DNA from 2 places in the Pseudobacillus sp. 179-B 2D1 NHS genome. Region 1 is predicted to be linked to the other one. Evidence: riboswitches for the same ligand, from Rfam matches in the RefSeq annotation. Region 1 holds a riboswitch; the other holds the start of a gene.
The links. Region 1 has a riboswitch for thiamine pyrophosphate ahead of thiC (phosphomethylpyrimidine synthase ThiC). Riboswitches for the same ligand answer to the same signal wherever they lie in the genome.

Region 1 (3,139 bases):
TAAAAACGGCCGCGAGAATCTTCTCGCGGCCGTTCAATTTAATAATATAAAACATTCACTTTTTTACATTTGGCACAAGTTTCATAATACTGATTACCTCTATAATGATGGTCACAATTTTGCTGAATGAGCCTTAAACGATTTTGTAGAAGGACCAGCTTTGCTTTTAATTGATCAATTTCCCGTTCAATTTTATGGACAGTCATCTGCATTTCTCCTCCCGCTCACTGGTATATACTGCTGCCGGCTTGCTTGAACTCCTTCGCCTTTTGCTCCATCCCCTTTTCAAATGCTTCATCTGTATTTATTTCATTTTCCTTAGCATAATTGCGAATATCTTGAGAAATCCTCATGCTGCAAAACTTCGGGCCGCACATTGAACAGAAATGAGCAGTTTTTGCGCCCTCCGCCGGCAAGGTTTCATCGTGATATTCCAGCGCACGTTCCGGATCTAAGGACAGGTTAAACTGATCTCTCCAGCGAAATTCAAATCGTGCTTTTGACAGCGCGTTATCCCTCTTATGAGCTCCGGGGTGCCCTTTCGCCAAATCGGCAGCATGAGCAGCAATTTTGTAAGTCACTACCCCAGTGCGTACATCATCCCGATTGGGCAACCCTAAATGCTCTTTCGGTGTGACATAGCAAAGCATCGCTGTGCCGTACCAGCCGATCATCGCGGCTCCAATTGCAGAGGTAATATGGTCATAGCCTGGGGCAATGTCCGTTGTTAGCGGACCCAGTGTGTAGAAAGGGGCTTCCTGGCAAACTTCAAGCTGCTTATCCATATTCTCTTTAATAAGGTGCATAGGCACATGGCCGGGTCCTTCTATCATTACTTGCACATCGTGTTCCCATGCAATTTTAGTCAACTCCCCGAGTGTTTCCAACTCAGCAAATTGTGCCTCATCATTGGCATCAGCAATGGAGCCGGGACGCAGTCCATCTCCTAGAGAGAAAGAAATATCATAGGCTTTCATAATTTCACAGATTTCTTCAAAGTGAGTATATAAAAAATTTTCCTGATGATGATAGAGACACCATTGAGCCATGATTGAACCACCGCGTGAGACAATCCCAGTCATGCGCTTAGCTGTTAATGGCACATAGCGGAGAAGCACTCCAGCATGAATAGTAAAGTAATCTACCCCTTGTTCCGCCTGTTCAATCAATGTATCACGATACACTTCCCAAGTAAGAGCTTCTGCTACACCGTTCACTTTCTCAAGCGCCTGATAAATAGGGACAGTCCCCACTGGAACGGGTGAGTTACGGATAATCCATTCACGGGTCGTATGAATATTCTTTCCTGTCGACAAATCCATAATAGTATCCGCTCCCCAGCGTGTTGCCCATGTCATTTTTTCTACTTCCTCTTCGATTGACGAGGAAACAGCTGAATTACCGATGTTTGCATTAATCTTTACATGAAAATTGCGCCCAATAATCATCGGTTCAATTTCCGGATGATTGACATTAGCTGGAATAATTGCTCTTCCTCTCGCTACTTCCTCGCGGACAAACTCAGGTGACATGTTTTCTCTGATTGCAATGAATTCCATTTCGGGTGTAATGATTCCCTTTTTTGCATAATGAAGCTGCGTAATGTTCTTTCCCTTTTTTGCACGCAGTGGCTGGCGCTTTAACCTAGGGAATAGATGATGATTGGTTCGGGGATCGTTTTTCTCTTTATAGCCATTGTCTTCAGGTTTTATCTCTCTTCCTTCATACGCCTCTACATCATTGCGTTCATTAATCCACGGACTGCGAATAGTCGGCAATCCTTTTGTAATATCAAGCGTGTAATGAGGGTCTGTATAAGGACCGCTCGTATCATATACACGCACGGGCGGATTTTCTTCCTCACCAAACGTACCAGTTGTTGGAGTGAGGTTGATTTCACGCATGGGAACTTTTAAATCAGGACGAGAACCTTCAATATAAACTTTCTTACTACCCGAAAAACTGGACATAATGGAAATGTTTTTTTCACTTAATGAGGATGTGGACATAAAAAAATCTCTCCTTTTCAACGGATTAATCGTTTAAGGACGAGATGCAGGGCATAGCATGTGGAAAAGCTCACTCATGTACATAAAAAAGCCGGTGTCCAATCAATGGATGGACCCGGCTAATATGTATGCAGAAGTAATCATAATAAATAACTGTTTTAACTTCCCCACGCTGGTATGAACCAGATCAGGTCCCAAGAGTCAAGAAACTTCATCGCGTTCCTTTCTCAGCCCAGCTCATTGGACTCCCCTAGTTATAACTATTTAATTTGACTCCATTATACATAGAGCTGCTATAAAAGTAAATATGTTTATTCAGAAAATTCCACCGTTTTATCAACTAATTACAGTCTTCCGTCCTTCCAGAAATTCTGGGTTACATGGGCAGAGGGATTGTAAGCTTTCAGTTCATATCCTTCCTTCTTTAAATAAACTAGAATTTGCGGAAGCACTTCTGCAGTGATCTTCTTCTCATGCAGTAAAATGACAACATTCTGATCGCCCTTCTTCTTTTGCAATTTAATTCCCGCTTGAATATTTTGCAAAATACGCGCTTTCGAAGATGTGTTATATTTCCAGTCCTCACTGTCTATATCCCAATCCCACAACCGATAGCCTTTTTTAACTAAAGCATCACGGAATGGCTGTTTTAGATAAGGGGAACTTCCAAATGGAGCCCTAACCAAAACAGAGGACTGGCCAGTCACTTTCTTTAATGTCTGATTTGTTTTTTCCATTTCGTTTATAAAGTTTTGTGGCGACTTATAAAGCGGGTTCACTTTATGGGTTACGCTGTGAAGGGCAAGGTAATGCCCTTCTGCTGCAGCTTTTTTCGCCGCAGCCCCATACCTTGAAATATTGGGTTCAATATAGAAAAATGTTGCTTTCACTTGCTGAGAAGCAAGGGTTTTTAAAATGCTGGCTGATTGAGCACTTGGACCATCATCAAATGTTACATAAGCGACTGGCTTTTTAGCTGGCGGCGGACTTTTCAATCGATCAAAAAACGGTTGATTAGCCACTAAAAACTCTTCGTTGGACAACTTTGATCCATCCTTCGTATAGAGGCGTACTGTTTTATGCTCACTCAAGTAATCTGCCTGGAAACCAAATTGCTCTGCAATCCAGCG
Region 2 (3,139 bases), on a different contig from region 1:
ATACATCCGCGGACAAACAAACCGCATATTACATTTTTGGCTCATGTGTGAAAAGGGGGAAACAAAATGATTAAAAAAAATATATGGATTTTAACTGGAGTTATTTGCATAGCTGCACTATGGGTCTTTGCGAGCTTCAATCATGAGAGTTCGAGTTCGGCCAGCAAAACGGCGGAGAAGATAACAGATGAATGGGGAACGGCAGCTGCACCAAAGAGAGCGGTAGCATTGAATCAGCATGCAACTGAAATCATGCTTGCGCTTGGGCTTGAAGACTCTATGGTAGGCACAGCTTATCTGGATGATCGCATTCTTCCCGAATTGGAGGAGGCGTATAGAAAAGTGCCAGTATTGGCGGCACAGTACCCGTCCAAAGAAGTGTTTTTTGCTGCTGAACCTGATTTTGCTTATGCCGGGTGGAAAAGTGCCTTCACAGAAAAGACTCTCGGCACCCCGGAAGAGCTGGAGGCCGCAGGTATTCCTGTTTATGTTCAGCAGTCTTCTAGCAAAACATCCCCGACATTGGAAGATGTATATACCGACATTAAAAATATCGGAAAGATTTTTCACATCGAAAAGCGAGCGGAAAATCTTGTTAGTTCAATGAAAAAAGAAATAGACGAAACAGTTCAGCAAATTGGGACTGTTAGTCTGCCATTAAAAGTATTTGTCTATGACAGCGGAGAAGACAAACCGCTTACTGCTGCCAATACCTATTTAACAAAATTGATTGAAAAGGCGGGGGCAAAAAACATTTTCCAGGATGTGAATAAGGGGTGGACGAGTGTGAGCTGGGAAGCGGTAATCGAGCGCAATCCAGATGTTATTGTCATTATGGATTACGGGGATCAAACGGCAGAGCAAAAGAAAAAATTTCTGCTCTCAAAAAAAGAATTGGCTGATGTAGAGGCTATTGAAAATAACCGAATTATAACTATGCCTTTGTCGGCTGGTGCGGAAGGCATACGTGCACCATTAGCACTGAAGACATTAGCAGAAGGCCTTTATCCGGAAAAGTTTTCAAAATAAAAAGAGAATCTTACTGACGCCTCTTTCCATTTTCATCATTTCCATCTATAATAAAAGAGAAGTTAATATTAAGAAGCTACTAGAGGTGCCTGTTAGAGGCTGAGAGAAAAGCACATGGCTTTTCAACTCTTTGAACCTGATCTGGTTGATACCAGCGTAGGAAAGTAGATTATTTATCACTATTTTACTTACTGCAGCCGTATCCAGATGAGGATGCGGCTTTTTCGTATGGGGGAATGCGAATGAATCGAGTACAAAAAATGGCTTATATGGCTTTATTTACTGCGATTGCCACCTTCGGCTCTTCGCTAGTCTGGTTTCCCGCCGGTGTGGCGAAGGCTTACCCTGTCCAGCATGCGGTAAATGTCATTGCCGGTGTGCTGCTTGGCCCGGGGCCGGCGGTAATGATCGCCTTTGTTACTGGTTTATTAAGAAATTTAATGGGAACCGGTTCACTTCTAGCATTTCCGGGAGGCATGATTGGTGCATTTCTCGCCGGCTATATTTATCAAAAAACAAGCCGAACATGGGCCGCTTCTATCGGAGAAGTGACTGGGTCAGGAATCATTGCTCCTTTATTTGCCGTTCCCTATGCAAAGATATTGATGGGAACAGCGGCTGGTGCTTTTTTCTTCTTGCCAGCTTTTCTCGTCAGCAGCTTGTCAGGATCAATTATCGGTCTCTTGCTCGTAAGGCGACTAGTTAAATTGAACGCATGGAAATATCGGTTAGAGCCTTAACGCCACCGAAGGGCAATAGCCAACTTGCAGCATTCTAAGTTTGCTGCAGTGGTTCTGAGCTCAATTCGGAAGGAATCAGGGTTAAATGAAATATTTGTTTTTCTTGATATACCAGCTGATCGCACCAGCCGTTCCACTTCTTGCCGATTGGCAGCCTGGGCAGCAGTCATTAATCGAAGAGCAAAGTCGCTGCTATCTGTTAATTTATTTAACAGCAAATTTGTTTCATTCAGCAGCTGCTTGATTGATTGAGCGGATTGTTTAAATAAAGCAGGATTCACTTCAGGATAAGGCCTTAAGGACGGAGGATGACATGAGGCCACTGGTTGAAGGGCTCGATGGTGAGGATAAGTGCCTGCAAACGGGGCCATGTAAAGATTTTGAAACGGATAAGAATAATACAACCCGGTGTCACTCCTTCCTAAAAAGTAAGACTTCTCAGCCATTAACAAATGCTTGCTTTCTTCGTTATCTGTTTTACTGTAGAACTCATGACCCGATGGCCACTTCGTTCCGTATGAGGTGACGGTCCTTGCAAGATGATTTTTTCCAATTAGCCTGATGTGTACAGAGGAGTCTTTATCTTTAGCCTCTTCTATTAATATACGGCTATTGGGAAAAATAAATGATCAATACTATCTATTTAAATAGCATAAATTTTATTGAAAATTACTGGTGATTACGATCAAGCTAACAGCAGAATCTAATTGAATAGTTGGTCCTTGGGGGTGCTTGCAAAAGCTGAGAGAGGTAAATGGCCTCAACCCTTATTACCTGAACTGGATAATGCCAGCGGAGGGAAGAGGTCGTATCCTGATATTGAACTGCAGTCTTTCTAATCCTGCAGCAAGATAAAAAATTATACAGCCGCTTCCCTTGATGAGGAGCGGTTTTTTTACGTGTAGGTAATAATATTAGTCTACATGTCAATAGAGAGGGGATGGCTATGGAAAAAAAGCTAGATATACTCCTGGAACAAGTGGAGCGCCGTCAGGAAGAGATCGTTCATTTATTGAAGAAGCTGATCTCTTTCGAAACGCCTGCTCCTCCGGCACGAAATACTGCAGAAGCCCAGTCGTTTATAGCTGATTTTTTAAAAGGCTTAGATTTTTCGGTAGATAGATGGGACGTGCACCCAAATGACCCGAATGTTGTTGGAAGATGGCCAGGGACAGATGCTGAGAAGTACCAAAGTTTAATTATTAATGGACATATAGACGTGGCAGAAATACATGAAGATGAGGGGTGGAAAGCCGATCCATTTCAGGCTGTTGTCAAGGAGGGATCAGTGATTGGACGCGGGGCCGCTGACATGAAAGGAGGGCTTGCTGGTGCTTTATTCGCTTTACAGCTGCTCCATGATGCAGGAA

Region 2: linked by a shared signal. The riboswitch ahead of thiW (energy coupling factor transporter S component ThiW) and the one ahead of thiC (phosphomethylpyrimidine synthase ThiC) in region 1 are both predicted to bind thiamine pyrophosphate.

What each region holds. Positions count from the first base shown of each region.
Region 1 is NZ_JBIQDP010000027.1:40,018-43,156, reverse strand. Features, by position in the region: gene ACH0BF_RS20830 (serine protease) at 39-206, opposite strand; gene thiC (phosphomethylpyrimidine synthase ThiC) at 225-2,009, opposite strand; TPP riboswitch at 2,157-2,271, opposite strand; gene ACH0BF_RS20820 (polysaccharide deacetylase family protein) at 2,354-3,139, opposite strand, start outside.
Region 2 is NZ_JBIQDP010000002.1:94,994-98,132, reverse strand. Features, by position in the region: gene ACH0BF_RS02830 (ABC transporter ATP-binding protein) at 1-51, shown strand, start outside; gene ACH0BF_RS02825 (ABC transporter substrate-binding protein) at 67-1,029, shown strand; TPP riboswitch at 1,101-1,209, shown strand; gene thiW (energy coupling factor transporter S component ThiW) at 1,272-1,769, shown strand; gene ACH0BF_RS02815 (YuzC family spore coat inner layer protein) at 1,766-2,173, opposite strand; TPP riboswitch at 2,484-2,588, shown strand; gene ACH0BF_RS02810 (acetylornithine deacetylase) at 2,716-3,139, shown strand, end outside.